DNA from 3 places in the Streptomyces sp. NPDC048255 genome. Region 2 is predicted to be linked to each of the others. Evidence: riboswitches for the same ligand, from Rfam matches in the RefSeq annotation. Region 2 holds a riboswitch; each other region holds the start of a gene.
The links. A riboswitch is a leader RNA that binds a small molecule or an ion and turns the genes downstream of it on or off. The one in region 2 is predicted to bind cobalamin.
Positions count from the first base shown of each region.

Region 1: linked by a shared signal. The riboswitch ahead of cobN (cobaltochelatase subunit CobN) and the one ahead of AB0D94_RS30605 (acyl-CoA thioesterase) in region 2 are both predicted to bind cobalamin.
Region 3: linked by a shared signal. The riboswitch ahead of AB0D94_RS01780 (CbtB-domain containing protein) and the one ahead of AB0D94_RS30605 (acyl-CoA thioesterase) in region 2 are both predicted to bind cobalamin.

Region 1 is NZ_JBEZMA010000022.1:104,108-109,631, forward strand. It holds gene cobN (cobaltochelatase subunit CobN) at 1-2,667, opposite strand, end outside; cobalamin riboswitch at 2,700-2,857, opposite strand; gene AB0D94_RS19350 (cobalamin biosynthesis protein CobG) at 3,385-4,596, shown strand; gene AB0D94_RS19355 (precorrin-8X methylmutase) at 4,593-5,240, shown strand; gene AB0D94_RS19360 (precorrin-2 C(20)-methyltransferase) at 5,237-5,524, shown strand, end outside.
Region 2 is NZ_JBEZMA010000056.1:5,483-11,006, forward strand. It holds gene AB0D94_RS30590 (ABC transporter ATP-binding protein) at 1-580, opposite strand, end outside; gene AB0D94_RS30595 (iron ABC transporter permease) at 550-1,638, opposite strand; gene AB0D94_RS30600 (ABC transporter substrate-binding protein) at 1,644-2,633, opposite strand; gene AB0D94_RS30605 (acyl-CoA thioesterase) at 2,944-3,387, opposite strand; cobalamin riboswitch at 3,455-3,676, opposite strand; gene AB0D94_RS30610 (teichoic acid biosynthesis protein C) at 3,814-4,791, opposite strand; gene AB0D94_RS30615 (ATP-binding protein) at 5,124-5,524, opposite strand, start outside.
Region 3 is NZ_JBEZMA010000001.1:373,857-379,380, reverse strand. It holds gene pucL (factor-independent urate hydroxylase) at 1-782, shown strand, start outside; gene AB0D94_RS01785 (histidine phosphatase family protein) at 817-1,254, opposite strand; cobalamin riboswitch at 1,266-1,407, shown strand; gene AB0D94_RS01780 (CbtB-domain containing protein) at 1,446-1,658, shown strand; gene AB0D94_RS01775 (CbtA family protein) at 1,687-2,472, shown strand; gene AB0D94_RS01770 (hypothetical protein) at 2,494-2,739, shown strand; gene AB0D94_RS01765 (hypothetical protein) at 2,930-3,253, shown strand; gene AB0D94_RS01760 (hypothetical protein) at 3,329-3,487, shown strand; gene AB0D94_RS01755 (hypothetical protein) at 3,566-3,976, opposite strand; gene AB0D94_RS01750 (hypothetical protein) at 4,134-4,961, shown strand; gene AB0D94_RS01745 (FUSC family protein) at 5,044-5,524, shown strand, end outside.

The DNA.
Region 1 (5,524 bases), on a different contig from region 2:
GCGGCGCGAGGCCTCGTCCCAGACGGGCCGGACGCCCAGCAGCGACAGGGCCTCCGCCACGTCGTCGCCGGAGGTGCGCATCGCGCTGGTGCCCCACAGGGACAGGCCGACGGAGGCGGGCCACTCGCCGTTGTCCGTGCGGTAGCGGGTGAGGAGGGACTCGGCGAGGGCCTGTCCGGTCTCCCACGCGAGGCGGGACGGGACGGCCTTCGGGTCCACCGAGTAGAAGTTGCGGCCCGTGGGGAGCACGTTGACGAGGCCGCGCAGCGGCGAGCCGGAGGGGCCCGCCGGGACGAACCGGCCGTCCAGGGCGGAGACCACGTGGGCGATCTCGTCCACCGTGCCGGCCAGCCGCGGGACCACCTCGCGGGCCGCGAAGGACAGCACGTCCGCGACCGGGGCCGGGTGGCCCGCCGCGACCGAAGCCACCGCGTCCAGGGACCAGTTCGCGTCCTCCATCGCCTGGACCAGCGCCCGGGCCGCCTCCTCGACGGCGTCCGCCGAGGTACGGGTGGCCGCGGACTCGTCCAGGCCCAGCGCCTCGCGCAGGCCGGGCAGGGCCGTCGTACCGCCCCAGATCTGACGGGCGCGCAGGATGGCGAGCACCAGGTTGACGCGGGCCGGGCCGGTCGGGGCGCCGCCCAGGACGTGCAGACCGTCGCGGATCTGGGCGTCCTTGACCTCGCACAGCCAGCCGTCGACGTGCAGCAGGAAGTCGTCGAAGCCCTCGTCGTCCGGGCGCTCCTCCAGCCCCAGGTCGTGGTCCAGCTTCGCGGCCTGGATCAGGGTCCAGATCTGCGCGCGGATGGCGGGCAGCTTCGCCGGGTCCATGGCGGAGATCTGGGCGTACTCGTCCAGGTGCTGCTCCAGGCGGGCGATGTCGCCGTACGACTCGGCCCGGGCCATGGGGGGCACGAGGTGGTCGACCAGGGTGGCGTGCACGCGGCGCTTGGCCTGGGTGCCCTCGCCCGGGTCGTTGACCAGGAAGGGGTAGATGAGGGGCAGGTCACCGAGGGCGGCGTCCGGGGCGCAGGACGCGGAGAGCCCCGCGTTCTTGCCGGGCAGCCACTCCAGGTTCCCGTGCTTGCCCAGGTGGATCATCGCGTCGGCGCCGAAGCCGCCGTCCTGCGCGCGCGCCTGGATCCAGCGGTACGCGGCCAGGTAGTGGTGCGAGGGCGGCAGGTCCGGGTCGTGGTAGATCGCGATCGGGTTCTCGCCGAAGCCGCGCGGCGGCTGGATCAGGATCAGCAGGTTCCCGCGGCGCAGGGCCGCCAGGACGATGTCGCCCTCCGGGTTGGCCGAGTGGTCCACGAACATGGAACCGGGGGCCTCGCCCCAGTGCGTCTCGACGCTCTCGCGCAGATCGGCCGGGAGCTGGGCGAACCAGCGCCGGTAGTCGGCGGCCGGGATCCGGACCGGGTTGCGGGCCAGCTGCTCCTCGGTGAGCCACTCCTGGTCGTGGCCGCCGGCCTCGATCAGGGCGCGGATCAGCTCGTCGCCGTCACCGGAGACGAGGCCCGGGATGTCCTCGACGGGGCCGAAGTCGTAGCCGCCGGCGATCAGCGTGCGCAGCAGCTCCACGGCGCTGGCCGGGGTGTCGAGCCCGACCGCGTTGCCGATGCGGGAATGCTTCGTCGGGTACGCGGACAGGACCAGCGCGACCTTCTTGTCGCGGCGGTCGATGTGGCGCAGGCGCGCGTGGCGTACGGCGATCCCCGCGACCCGGGCGGCCCGCTCGGGGTCGGCCACGTACGCGGGCAGGCCGTCCTCGTCGAGCTCCTTGAAGGAGAACGGGACGGTGATCAGGCGGCCGTCGAACTCGGGCACGGCCACCTGGGTGGCGGCGTCGAGGGGGGACAGCCCCTCGTCGTTCTCCTCCCAGTTGCTGCGCGAGCCCGTCAGGCACAGCGCCTGGAGGATCGGCACGCCGAGCGAGGCGAGCGCGCCGGCGTCCCAGGACTCGTCGTCCCCGCCCGCCGAAGCGGTGGCGGGCTTGGTGCCGCCGGCCGCGAGCACGGTGGTGACGACCGCGTCGACGCCCTCCAGCTCCGTCAGCAGCTCCGGCTCGGGGGTGCGCAGGGAGGACACGTAGAGGGGGAGCGCCTGCGCGTCATGCGCCTCGATGGCCTCGCACAGGGTGTGCACGAAGGCGGTGTTGCCGCTCATCTGGTGGGCGCGGTAGTAGAGCACGGCGACCCGGGGGCCGGTGGTGTGCCGCGGGGTGCGCTCCAGGGGGCCCCAGGTGGGGGAGGCGGCGGGCGGCTCGAAGCCGTGGCCGGTGAGCAGGACGGTGTCCGAGAGGAACCGGGCCAGCTGCTCCAGGTTGGCGGGGCCGCCGTGCGCGAGGTAGCCGTGGGCCTCGGCCGCGATGCCGATCGGGACCGTGGAGGCCTCCATCAGCTGGGCGTCCGGAGCCTGTTCGCCGGTCAGGACCACGACCGGGCGGGTCTGGCCGGGGGCCAGGAGCAGGTCGAGGCCGTCCTGCCAGGCGCGCAGGCCGCCGAGGAGGCGTACGACGACCAGGCCGACTCCGTCGAGGAGGCCGGGGAGGTCGTCCAGGGGAAGGCGGGAGGGGTTCGCGAACCGGTACGGCACGGGGCCGTCCGCCGTGTTCGCGGCGCGGGCGCTGAGCAGATCGGTGTCGGACGTCGACAGCAGCAGGATCATGCGGCGGCAGGCCTTCCTCGGGGTTTCCGCGCCCCGGGCAGTGAGGACAGCGGGAGTTCCTGACTCACCCGGCGGATCGCTCCGCGAGGTTCACAGTGGCGGGACCGCGCCGGAATCGCACCGGGCTTCCTCCCATGTCGCCGTCCTCGGCGATGACGGGCCGAATGGCCCGTCGGGAGGTCATCTTAGGTGGCGTTTTCCCAGGCCGGCTGTACGGGGGCGCTGCGCCGGCTCGGGCGGTTGTGTGGTGGGGCGGCGCGTGCGGTCGCGCTGCGCTGGCTTGGGCGGTTTTGCCGTCTGGTGCGGTGCTTTGGCGTGGCGCTTTGCTGGCTTGGGCGTCTGCGTTTGGGTGCGGCGCCGTTGCCGGGGTTCTGCGGTCGCGCTGCGCTGGCTGGGCGGATTGGGGGCTTGGGTGCGGCGCCGTTGCCGGGGCTCTGCGGTCGCGCTGCGCTGGCTGGGCGGATTGGGGGCTTGGGTGCGGCGCCGTTGCCGGGGCTCTGCGGTCGCGCTGCGCTGGCTGGGCGGATTCGGGGCTTGGGTGCGGCGCCGTTGCCCGGGGCTCTGCCCCGGACCCTGCGCCTCAAACGCCGGCGGGGCTGGAATGGCCGGGGCTTCGGCCCAGTCAGGGGGCGGGGCTGGAATGGTCCGGGGCCGGAATGGTCCGGGGCTTCGGCCCGGTCAGGGGGTGGGGTGGGAATCGTGGGTATGCTCGCGGCCATGTCCAAGCCGCCCTCCGCCGTATCGCGGGACGAACCCGTCATACGGGACCGGGGTGACGCCTGTCCGGGCGCGCTGCGCCTGCACGCGGCCGACGACGGGTTCCTCGCGCGGGTCCGGATCCCCGGCGGGCTGCTCGCCGCCCGGCAGGCCGCCGCCCTCGGGCTCGCCGCCGACCGGTTCGGCGACGGGCACCTGGAGCTCACCTCGCGCGGCAACGTGCAATTGCGCGGCCTCCGCGAGGGGTGCGGCGCCGGGCTGGCCGAGCTGCTGGACTCCGTCGGGCTGCTGCCCGCGCCCTCGCACGAGCGGATCCGGAACATCGTCGCCAGCCCGCTGGCGGACCCCGCCCCGGTACGCGCCCTGGACCGGGAGCTGTGCGCCGACCCCGAGGCTGCGGCGCTCTCCGGCCGGTTCCTGTTCGCCGTGGACGACGGGCGCGGGGACGTGGCCGCCCTCGGCCCCGATGTGACCCTCCTCGCGCAGCCGGGCGGGCGGGTGCTGATCCGGCTCGGCGCGTCGCCGGACGCCGCCGAGGTGGCCGCCGCCGATGCCGCGCGGGCCGCGCTGGAGGCCGCCCACCACTTCCTCGACGCCGCGGCCGCCGCCGGCACCCGGGCCTGGCGGATCGCCGAACTGCCCGCCGAACACGCTCTGGACGGCCAGGAGTTCACCGCCCGCCTGGCCCGCCGGGGCATCCCCGCCCGGTACGTCCCCGACGCGCCCCGCCCGTACGCGGACCCGCCCGCGCCCGGGGCGCACGGGGACGCGCTCTGCGTCCTGGTCCCGCTCGGCCGGCTCAGCACCGAGCAGTGGCGGGAGCTGCCCGGCGAGCTGCGGATCACGCCGTGGCGCAGCATCCTCGTCACCGCCCCGGCCGGCGCCCGCCCCGCCGGGCTCGTCACCGCGCCGGGCAGTGCCTGGGAGTCCGTCACCGCCTGTACGGGCCGGCCCGGCTGCGCCAAGTCCCTCGCCGACGTACGCGCCGACGCGCGGGCCGTCGCCGAGCGGGCGCGGGGGCCGCTGCCCGTCCACTGGTCCGGCTGCGAACGCCGCTGCGGGCACCCCCGCGGTACGGCCTGGGTGGACCTGGTGGCCACGCCCGACGGGTACCGGCTCGGCGCGGACCCGGTGGCACCCCACGAACTCGCCGCGGCCCTCGCCGCCGCGCGCAACCAACCCCGAGTGTCCGAAGCCGCAGTGAAGAAATGAGCGAGTACACCGTGTTCGAGTACGAGAAGGACGGCGCCGCGATCTACCGCCAGTCCTTTGCCACGATCCGCGCCGAGGCGGACCTTTCGAGGCTGCCCGCCTCGGTCGCCCAGGTCGCGGTGCGCATGATTCACGCCTGTGGCATGACCGACCTCCCGAAGGACCTGGGGTACACCCCGGAGGTGGTGCTGCGGGCCCGCGCGGCCCTGGAGGCCGGCGCGCCGATCCTGTGCGACGTGCAGATGGTCGCGAGCGGGGTCACCCGTAAGCGGCTGCCCGCGGACAACGACGTGATCTGCACCCTCTCCGACCCGGCCGTGCCGGAACTCGCCGCGAAGATGGGCACCACCCGCAGCGCCGCCGCGCTCGAAGTCTGGCGTGACCGGGGCCTGTTGGAGGGCTCCGTGATCGCCGTCGGCAACGCGCCCACCGCGCTCTTCCGGCTGCTGGAGATGATCGAGGAGGGCGCCCCGCGCCCGGCCGCCGTCATCGGCGTACCCGTCGGCTTCATCGGCGCCGCCGAGTCCAAGGACGCCCTCGCCGCGCACCCCTCCGGCCTCGACCACCTGATCGTGCGGGGCCGGCGCGGCGGCAGCGCCATCGCGGCCGCCGCCGTCAACGCCATCGCGAGCGTGGCCGAATGAGCGACACCGTCAAGGGGCGCCTGTACGGGGTCGGCCTCGGGCCCGGCGACCCGAACCTGATGACCCTGCGCGCCGTCCAGGTGATCGGCGAGGCCGATGTCGTCGCCTACCACAGCGCCCGCCACGGCCGTTCCATCGCCCGCTCGATCGCGGCGGGCCACCTGCGCGCGGACCACATCGAGGAGCCGCTGGTCTACCCGGTCACCACCGAGACCACCGACCACCCCGGCGGCTACCAGGGCGCGATGGAGGAGTTCTACGAGTCCGCCGCGGCCCGCCTGGCC
Region 2 (5,524 bases):
CGAGCTGGTGCCGTAGGTCCAGGTGGTTGGTCGGCTCGTCCAGGACCATGGTTCCGGTGCGCTGCGCGAGGGCGCGGGCGATCAGGACCCGCTGTTTCTCCCCGCCCGACAAGCGGTCGAAGGGCGCGTGCGCGAGGGCGTCGACGTGGAGCTCCGCCAGTGAGCGCGTGATGATGTCGCGGTCGTCCGTACTGTCGCCCGCGAAGGCCCGCTTGTGAGGGGTGCGGCCCATGGCGACCACGTCGTACACGGTCAGCTCGAAGTCCCCGGACGTCTCCTGAAGGACGGCCGCGAGCCGCTGGGCGAGCCGCTTGCCGGGCATCCGCCAGACGTCCTCGCCGTCGAGCAGGACCCGGCCCGAGGTGGGGCGCAGCGCCCGGTAGAAGGTGCGCAACAGGGTGGACTTGCCGGCGCCGTTGGGGCCGACCAGGCCCATCACCTCGCCGGGTGCCACGTGCAGCGATACCTGGTGGACCAGCGCCTTGCCGTTCATGACGACGCTGACGCCCTCGGCGTCAAGACAACCGGGCCCGCCGGTCGGTGGGTTCGTCACCGCGCCGCCTTTCGTCGCATCAGCCAGAGGAAGAAGGGACCGCCGACCAGGGCGGTGAGAATGCCGACGGGTATCTCTTCGGGGCTCATGAACGTACGCGCGGCCAGGTCGGCGGAGATCAGGAAGGCCGCCCCGAGGAGCGCTGCGGCGGGCAGCGCGCGACGGTGGTCGGCCCCGACGAGCAGCCGCACCACGTGCGGCATGATCAGCCCGACGAACCCGATCTGCCCGCTGACCGCGACGATCGTGCCGATCATCAGGGCCACCAGCGTGAACAGGGCGCCGCGGAACCGGTGGACGTCCAGACCGAGGGCCGAGGCGGCCTCCTCCCCGGCGAGCAGGAGGTTGAGCGGACGGCAGACGCCCAGGAGGACGGCCGTACCGAGCAGGACCGCACCGACGGGGACCCACACCGTCGTCCAGGTGGTCCCGGCCAGTCCGCCGAGCATCCAGCGCAGCGCGGACTGCGTCTTGTGCGGATCGTTCGAGGTGACGATCAGGAAGCTGGCCAGCGCCGACAGCACTTCGGCCATGGCCACCCCGGCCAGGACCAGCCGTACCGTCGTCATCCTCCCGCCGGAGCGGGCCAGGAAGTAGACGGCGACCAAGGCCGCCAAGGCGCCGCAGAACGCCGCCACCGGCAGCGTGAACAGCCCGAACATTGTCAGGTTCAGGACCAGGACGAGCACCGCGCCGACCGACGCACCGGACGAGACACCCAGCAGCATCGGGTCAGCCAGCGGATTGCGGACCAGCGCCTGCAACGCCATCCCGGCCACCGACAGACCTGCGCCCACCACACCGGCCAGCAGCACCCGTGGCAGCCGGACGTCCACGACGATCGTCTCGCGCACCGGGGTCCACGTCGGCTCCGCGAGGGCCGGGTGCACGCGGTGCAGCAGGATGTTCCACACCTGGTCGGCCGGCACGCTGATCGATCCCGCCGCGATCCCGGCCGTGGCCGCGCAGGCCACCAGCAGGCCCAGAAAGGTCAGCACCAGGCCGTACGGGAGCCCGGGGCGCCGCGCGGGGACGGGCCGGCCCTCCTCGCGGAGGCCGGCCCCCTCGGCCGCCGGGGCCTTCACAACCGTCACTGGACGCGGCCCGGGTGGAGCTGCTTCGCCAGCGACTCGACGGCAGACGGCATCCGGACGCCGAGCACCGTGGAGGACAGCGGCAGGACCGCGAACCTCTGGTTCTTGATCGCGGGCACGTCCTGCAGCGCCGGGTGGGCGAGCAGGAACTTCTTCTTGTCCTCGACGGACTGGTCGCCGTAGTCGTAGATGACGACGGCCTCGGGGGCACGCTGCGCCACCTGCTCGAACGAGACGTCGCCGAAGGCCTTGTCCAGGTCGGAGAAGAGGTTCACCCCGCCGGCCCGCCGGATCATCTCATTGCCGATGCCCTTGCCGCCCGCGGTGAAGGCCGTCTTGTCCCCGCTGTCGTACACGAAGAGCTTGACCGGGGTGACACCGGCGAGCCCGGTCTCCACCTTGTCGAGGGTGGCGTGCAGTGTCGTCAGCCGTTCCTCGGCCCGCTCGGGCACACCGAAGATCTTGCCGAGGGTGCGGATCTCCTCGTCCATGGAGGCCACGTTCACCGGACCCGTCGGGCACTCCTCGCTGTTGAGGTGGGTATTGATCCCGGCCTTGGTGAAGGCGGCCCGGCTGCGTCCCTCCTTCTCGTCGAACGTGGAGGTCCACCCGCCGTAGACGAAGTCGGGCTCGGCCTCCAGGAGCGCCTCGAAGGAGGGGTACTCCTTGGAGAGGACCTTTACGCCGTCGTAGGCGGCCTGGTACTCGGGGAGGATCTTGTCGTCGAGATAGCCCGTGCCCACCATCGACTTCTCCAGGCCGAGCGAGAGCATGACCTCGGTCGCGTGCTGGTTCAGCGAGACGGCGCGCTGCGGCGGACGCTGATAGGTCGTGGTGATGCCGCAGTTGTTCACTGTGATCGGAAACCCCTTGGCGGGAGCACCCGCAGAGGGGCCGGCCGTGGATGTAGTGCCTCCTCCGCAGCCGGATATCAACAGGGCCACAGCGAGTGCGGACAGGACGGACTTCGGGTGGTTGCGGAGCATGGGAGTTCCTCTCAACGCAGGTGGATCGGAAGGTCCTCGCGCCTCGTCGGCAGACGGACCGAGTGAGGGCGTGCGGCCAGGGCCCGTAGGAATCCGTCCAGTCCCGCCCGCCATCCCGCGACCGCTGATGCACGCTAGGGGCAACTGCGGAACTCTCGCAATAAGGCGACTGGAACGGGAAGGGCTCACAGGGGCGCGCAGCGTCGCGCGCCGCGGATCGCGCTACGGCCGACGGGACAGCACGGCGAACTCCGGCCACAGCACTAGGGGCGGGCCGGAAGACTGCTGGCTGGCGTCGGAGCCAACTCGCCTACGCGGTGGCCGGGTCCAAGGCGTCGAGAGCCGGGACGGGGCGCGGCCTGCCGTCGGCGTCTATCGCGACGAAGGTGAGCTGGGCGGTGGCCACCTCGGTCGTGGGTCCCGAGGCGTTCCATCGCTCGGCCCGCACACTGACGGTGACGGTCATCGAGGTTCGGCCGGCCCGTTCCAGTTCGGCGTCGACGCTGAGCAGGTCACCGGCGCGCACCGGCGCCAGGAAGGACATCCGGTCCACGGCCACGGTGACGGCGGGACCGCCGGCGTGCCGCCCCGCAGCTGCGGCGGCCGCGTCGTCGATGAGCTTCATCACCACGCCGCCGTGGATGGTGCCGTAGAGGTTGGTGTCGTGCTCGCTCATGATGTGGGCGAGCGTGACCCGGGACTCGCCCGGGCCCTTGGAAACGCACCTCACCGTGATGGCGGTCTGGTCGGCCACGTCAACTCTCCTTCGCGAGTCGCGCCAGAGGGTCCCGGAGGGTGTTCTTCGGGACCACCGCATGACGAGTCGGCATGCGGACAGCGGCAGGTCTTCGGACTCGCGGGCACGTCGCCCGACCGGGCTGACACCTACTGGCCGTCGCTTCCCGGACCCGTTCGGGTCCAGTGCTCTATGACGGCGGTCGTTCCCACTCACCGCTGCGGGGCAGTCCCGGAATCTCACCGGGTTCCCTCTTACGACGCGTCCTGCCTGGTGGCAGGGGCGAACCAGCTGTACCCACAGCCTACCCGTGACGGCACGATGCCAAGTCCCTCCCCGGCCCGGCCTGCTGACCGGACGGAACACCCCTGCTGCCTACGCGGCCGGGACCCGACCCGGTCGAGGTTCAGCCGGTCCGCCGCCCGGCCGCCGGGAGGACATGGCTCAGATCAGCGCGTTCTTGTAGAAGATGCTGGAGCGCCGGTCGCCCTCCACGCCGGTGGCGAAGCCGATGAAGAGGCGGGCCTCGCCGGCGTCGGTGCGGTAGATCGCCAGGCCCTCGGGCTCGCGGTGGTGGAGGGTGGAGCCGGCCTTGGTAAGGACGGGGCCCTGCGCCACGGTGCCCGTGTTGATGTCGATACTGGTGACGTAGGAGTTGCCGTCGCCGGTGGGGGTGCCGTCGCCGGGGTACGCGTCACCCGTCAGGTAGTACATATACGAGCCGTAGAGCGTGTAGCCCTGCGGAGTGCCGGAGATCGTCGGCTGCTTGAAGTCGACCAGAGGCGAGCCGAAGCTGCGCGTCTCGAAGGCGGAGAGGGGATACACGGCGATGCGCTTGCCGGCGCTGGTGTGGTAGCGCACGATCATGCGCTGGTAGACCGGGTCGACGGAGCAGGTGTACTCGGTGGCCCCGGAGATCGGCTGGTAGGCGGCCGAGGCAGCCGGCGAGCTCAGGGTGGTGTCGGCGGTGAAACGGATGGGGGCGAGCGCGGTGCCGTACCCCTTGCTGTTCGCGTCGCACTCGATCCACAGCTCGGTGTCGGAACCGCTCGGCAGCGCGGCGAAGGCGACGCCGTGGCCGAAGCCGTTGAGGTGCATGTACGAGATGTAGTTCCCGTCGAAGTCCATCTTGTTGATGCACAGGTCACCATCGGACTCGGCGCTTCCACTCCGCTTGGTTGCCACGAACAGGAACTTGTTCACCCAGTCGAAGGCGAAGCTCTGCTGGACCCGCGCACCGTGCGTGTCCTTGGACCGGAACAGGTCGTGCGACGGCTGCGCGAGGTCGAACCGCTTGGTCGCGGTCACATCAGCCGAAGCGGTCTGCGCGCCGGCGGCGAGCCCGAGAGCGGCGAGCGAGGCGCCAACACCGGTGCGTATGAGGCCGCGGCGGGAGAGGGGGAGGCCAGGGATGTGGTTCATGGGGGGACTCCGAGGCATGGGTGGAGGGCAGGGACACGTGATGCTATCCATCACAGGGGTGGTGTGACATGTCGGGTCCGGTGGGCAGTTGGGTGTCCGGTTGATCTCGATGGGAGGCAGCAGGGTGGCCCCTGGGACGGCGGGGGCCGGCGGTGCGAGAGCCGCCGATGTGGAACGCCAGGCAGGGCGCCCCGGTCTCGGCCGACCTGTCTCGAAACGGAATGGATCACCGCCGCCTCTGTCGCGTTTCCGTCGCTGGTGCTCCTCACAGCCGCCGGGGTGCACCGCTCAGCCGGGAGGACGTGAGTCCCTGTGAACCGGCATCTTCGTCACTACCTCGCGCGTCCGGTAGAGGCATTGAAGATGTGGCGGATGATGGACGCGGCCTCGTTCGGGTTGTGGTCCAGCCAGTCGGTGAGGTGTTCGCGGACGACCTCCTGGACGTAGGCGCCCGCTTCGGGATTCCTGAGCTTGGTCTTGGTGGCGCCCTCGAAGACTGGATGGGCGAGTTTTACGGAGACGACCGCGGTCAGGCCCTCGTGGACGGCTCCGGCCGTGATGTCCTCGTCGTCTGCGGACAGCTGCCCCTGCCGGCGCGCGTAGTCGTTCACGAGGTCCGTGAGCGCGGTACGGAAGCCCACTTCGTGGGCCCCGCCCTCGAGGGTGCGGGTGCTGTTCGCGAAGGAGTGGAGCTCTCCCGGGGACCAGGTGTTCCACTGCATGGCGACCTGCA
Region 3 (5,524 bases), on a different contig from region 2:
TCCGCGACGTCCACCTGAGCGGCGACAACGGCAACTGCCTGCCGACCGACACCACCAAGAACACGGTGTACGCCTTCGGCAAGGAACACGGCATCGAGTCCCCCGAGGCCTTCGGCATCCTGCTCGCCAAGCACTTCGTCTCCTCCCAGCAGCCGATCCGCGAGGCGCAGATCCGCATCGAGGAGTACGTGTGGGACCGCATCCCGGTCCCGACGCGCAAGGAGCAGCACTCCTTCGTCCGCAAGGGCCAGGAGGTGCGCACCGCGCAGATCACCTACAGCGAGACCACCGGGCTCCAGGTCATCTCGGGCCTGAAGGACCTGACGGTGATGAACTCGACCAACTCCGAGTTCCACGGCTACATCAAGGACAAGTACACGACCCTCCAGGAGGCGTACGACCGCATCCTGGCGACCAAGGTGACCGCGCGCTGGGCCCATTCGGCACTGGCGGCCGACGACGCCGCGTACGACTGGGACGGGTCGTACCGGAAGGTCCGCAAGCACATGCTGGAAGCCTTCGCGGAGACGTACTCGTACTCGCTCCAGCAGACCCTGAACCAGATGGCCGAGCGGGTGCTCGACAACTGCCCCAAGGTCAACGAGGTGCGCCTCAACCTCCCCAACAAGCACCACTTCCTCGTCGACCTGGAGCCCTTCGGCCTCAAGAACGACAACGAGGTGTACTTCGCGGCGGACCGGATGTACGGCCTGATCGAGGGCACCATCCACCGCGACGGCGTGCAGCCGGTGATCGCCACCTCCGACTGGATCGTGGCCTGAGCCTCCGCGCGCGCTCCGTCGCCCGCCTCCTCGTCTAACCCTCCGCGGGGACCTCGTTCCCCAGCCGGAGGTTCCACCGCCCCGCCCGCCCGCTGAGTTCAGTGAGCGTGCGGGGTCGTGCGTCCAGCCGCCAGAACGTCTGCGGCGGCAGTTCCAGCGCGTGCACCACGGCCGCCCGGACGAAGGCCTGCTCGGCGGTGACCCGGTGGGTGCCGGGCTCCAGACCGTCCAGCCAGCTCCCGGCACGGGCGACGAGCGCCTCGACGGACTCCCCGCCGGGCGGGGCGTACGCGGGATCCGTCAGCCAGCGGTGCACCGCGGCCGGATCCTCGGCGGCCACCTCGTCCAGGGTCCGCCCCGCCCACTGCCCGGTGTCCAGGGCGTAGGGCCCGCCGGCCCCGAAGCGGTGGCGCCGCATGGCGGCGTCGAACTCCGGGGTGACGAGGTGAATTCGTACCGAAGAGGGCTTCATAAAGGGAGCGTAAGCTCGGTACGGTCGCGGGTGACACAACTGAATGACGACGGTACGGCGGAAGCACCGGTGAGAATCCGGCACGGTCGCGCCACTGTGAACCCTCCCGGAAGGGGGAGGCAAGTCAGACCCGCCACCGTCGTCGCGAGCACCACTGACCGGGACGCGTGTTCCCTCTGGAGGTACCTGTCATGGCCCACTCCGCCGTGCCCACGACGCCTGTCGCCGTCGCACCCCTCTCGCTCTCCGCGCTTGCTCCCTGGGCGGTCTTCGTCTCCGTCCTCACCCTCGTCCTGCTGTACTTCGTCGGCGTGGAGCAGGGCGCCACCGCGCTCTTCGAGGGCGAGACCGTCCACGAATGGCTGCACGACGGCCGCCACCTGCTCGGCTTCCCCTGCCACTGATCCCCCACTCGTGCAAGGGAACCGCAGCATGACTTCCTCCGCTCCGAGCACCACCTCCCCACGTACCGTCTCCCCCCGCACCCTGCTCGTGCGGGGCATGCTGGCCGGGCTGCTGGCCGGCCTGGTCGCCTTCCTCGTCGCGTACCTCCTCGGAGAGTCCAAGGTGGACGCGGCGATCGCCATCGAGGAGGCCGCGGCCGGCCACGACCACGGCCACGGCGAGGAGGCCCCGGTCAGCCGGGCCCTCCAGGCCACCGCCGGCCTCGGCACCGGCGTCCTGCTCTACGGGGTCGCGCTCGGCGGCATCGGCGCGCTCGTCTACTGCTACGCCCTGGGCCGCATCGGCCGCTTCGGCCCGCGGGCCACGGCCGCGCTGGTCACCGGGGGCCTGTTCGTCGCCGTGACCCTGGTGCCGTTCCTCAAGTACCCGGCCAACCCGCCGGCCGTCGGAGACCCCGAGACGGCCGCCCGGCGGACCACCCTCTACCTCCTGATGATCGCCCTGAGCGCACTGCTGGCCGCGGGCGCCCTCATCCTGGGACGGCGCCTCGCGCCGCGCCTGGGCAACTGGAACGCGAGCACCGTCGCCGGCGTGGGCTTCGTGGCCGCGGTCGGCATCTCCTACGCCCTGCTCCCCGGGGTCAACGAGGTCCCGGCGGGCTTCCCGGCCGCGCTGATCTGGGACTTCCGCCTCGCCTCCCTGGCCATCCAGACCGCACTGTGGGCGACTTTCGGCCTGGCCTTCGGTTATCTAGCCGAACGCGCCCTTGTGCCCGCCTCCGCACCCAAGGAGGCTGTGCAGCCCACAAGTTGACGATGAAGGGGCCGGTAGCACATGCCGACGGCGATCTGGCGGTGGCGGGGCTGGACGGGCGCGGCCCCGTTCTGGCTGAACTCCCTCCTGCTGCTCCTGGCCCCTTTCACCGCCGTCACCCTCCTCGCGCAGCTGGGCCTCATCACCGCCCTCGCCGCTCTCGGAGGGCTGGCCCGCCACCTCTGGTTCGGTGACTACGGACACCCGGCCATCCACCTCGCCGCCGCGCTGATGGGCGCGGCGGCGGCGACCCTCGTGGTGGTCTGAGCCCCGGTCACGGCGCCCGGCCGGCGGGCGTACCCGCGTCCCGCACCACGCGATGTCTGCCGTGCGGGGGTGTCTTCGTCCCCCGGTCGGACCCTTCTGCGGGCACTTCGGGGAACGTCCCGGCGTGTCGGGGCACACCCCTCGCATGAGCGGGACACGACGCGTGCGGACGACACGGAGGGCATGGAGGGTGCTGACCCAGGCCCTGACCGTGGCCTGCGTCGTCCTGCTGTGCGTGTTCGGCGCCGGCCCGGCGGGCGCGACGGCCGCCGAGCCCCGTACGAGCTCCTCAGCGCCCGCGGAACCCACCGAGGGACAGTCCGATCCGGCCGCCGATCCCGAAGCACGGGCCGCCGTACGGCCCCCCGCGCGCGGGCTGCCGGGCGTACAGCGCAGGCCGCTGCCGGTGTTTCACGTGAAACATGCGGCCGGTCCGCCCTGCCGCCCGGCGTCCGGGCCGGCCGAACCGGCGCTGTCCCGGCGGGCGGTGCGCAGTGTGGTCCTGCGCTGCTGACGGGTCCGGCCCGACCACCGGTCAGGCACTCGCAGCGCGTACCCCCACACCCCCCGAGCACCGCGAGGTTCCGCCATGCCCATCGACCCCTACGCTGCCCTGAACGCCATGCTCCGCGCCGAGGCCGCCCGTTTCACCCCTCCGGTCCGCCAGGCCGAGCCCGCCGCGGACAGGACCCCGGCCACCGCCGAGTCGGATAGCGAACCGCAGCCCGCCGCCGAGCCGGCCGCGTAGCGGCTCCCCGCAGGGTGGAGAAGCGCCCGGCCGAAAGTGCGGCCGGGCGCCGATCCCGAACTCAGTCCTCGCGCGTGCTCAGTCCTCGCGCGTGTAATAGCGGTAGAAGGCGGCCGCGCCGACGCCGATGCCCACGAACAGGCCGACGGTGGTGGCGCGGAGCACGGACGAGTTGGTGAGGCTGTGCAGATAGCCCGCGGCGATGCCCGTGAAGACGCCGTACGCGGCGGCGTGCGCCTCCCGCTTCAGCCGGGGGCCGACGCGGTTGAGCGCGAACATGCAGGCGGCGAAGAGCGCGCCGCACAGGATCCCGTAGAACACGTTCCCCGCGTCGACCGGGCCCATCTGACGCTGGATGAAGGCGGCCCAGACTCCGTAGACGAGTCCGGCGAGCAGGGCCCGCGTGAGGGCGTTCCTGACGGTGTGGTCGGTGTCCGCCGTCGAGCGGTAGTGGTGCCGCCGGGAGGCGGTGGGTGCCGCATGTGCCATGACGGGCTCCTCTCTCCCATCATCCAGGGCACACCCGGTGCCTGCGACCGGCAACTCGGCGAGCGGTGTCCGCGCTCTCGCCCGCACGGGCGAATCGGCGCACCCGCCCGCAGCAACGCCGCTCGCGCCCGGCCGCGCGGGCGCTTTCCCTGGTGACGTGCGCACCATCCTGTCGGCGGTACTCATCGTGCTCGTGGCCCTCCTGGTGCCCGCGAGCGCCGTCGCGTACTGGGCCGACCGCGAGCTGGGTGACGCCGACCGCTACACCGCCGCCATGTCCCCGCTCGCCGCGGACCCGGCCGTCCAGGGCGTGGTCGTCACCCAGGTCACCCGGGCCCTCGCCGGGCAGATCGACGCGGGCCCCTTCCAGGGCGGGGTCGAAGCCCTCCTCGGCGAGGCCATGCGCTCCTTCACCGGCACCCCCGCCTACCGGACCGCTTGGGACGCGGCCAACCGCGCCGCCCACGCCGCCTTCCTCGAGGCGCTCACCACCGGCCACGGCGACGCCGTCACCATCGACCTCGCGCCCGTGATCGCCCAGGTCAAGGGCGATCTCGTCGCCGACGGCGTGCCCTTCGCCGACCGCATCCCGGAGACCCACGTCTCCGTGAAGGTGATGGAGTACGACGGACTCGGCGCGCTCCGGAAGGGCTTCCGCATGCTCCAGGTCGCCGGCATCTGGCTCCCCCTGCTGACCCTCGCCCTGGCCGCCACGGCCGTCGCCGTCGCCGTCCACCGGCGGCGCGCCGTGGTGGCCACCGGGCTGGGGCTCGCCACCGGAGCCGTGCTCCTGTGGATCGCGGTGGCCCTGTGCCGCCGCCTCACCCTGGACGACCTGCCGGCCGACATCGACCGGGCGGCCGCCGGAGCGGTGTACGACGCCCTCACCGCGTTCCTGCGCACCACCGCCTGGGTGGTCCTCGCGGTCGGGCTCGTCGCCGCGCTGGCCGCCTGGCTGACCGGGCGGCTACGCCGCACCCCATAAGCTCGGAAGGTACCCAACGTAGGCAGAACGACGCAGAATAGCCCAGAAGAACCGATTCGCGAGCGGCGGCACGGAAACGGGAATGAGCACCGAACGCACCGAACAGATAGCGGCCGGGCGCTCCCGGCACCATCCGCTGGCCCCGCCCGCATGGCTGCTCAACGGACTGCGCCCGGCCACCGCCCCCATCCCCTGGGCCGCCGTGCTGCGCGCCGCCGTCGCACTCTCCGTGCCGCTCGCCGTCGGCTTCGCCCTGGACGAGCCCCAGTACGGCGCGCTCGTCGCGATGGGCGCCCTCTCCGGAGTCATCGGCGACACCGCCGACGCCTACCGGATGCGGATCCTGAACATCGCGGTACCGCAGCTCTTCGGGGCCGTCGGCGTCGCACTGGGCACCCTGGTCTTCGGACACGGCTGGCTGGCCGTCGGCGTCCTCACCCTCGTCGCCCTGGTCTCCGGGATGATCTCCTCCATCGGCACGGTCGCCTCCGTGTCCGGGCTGCTGCTCCTGCTCAACGCCGTGATCGGCGCCGGGCTGCCGCTGCCGCGGCCCTGGTGGACCG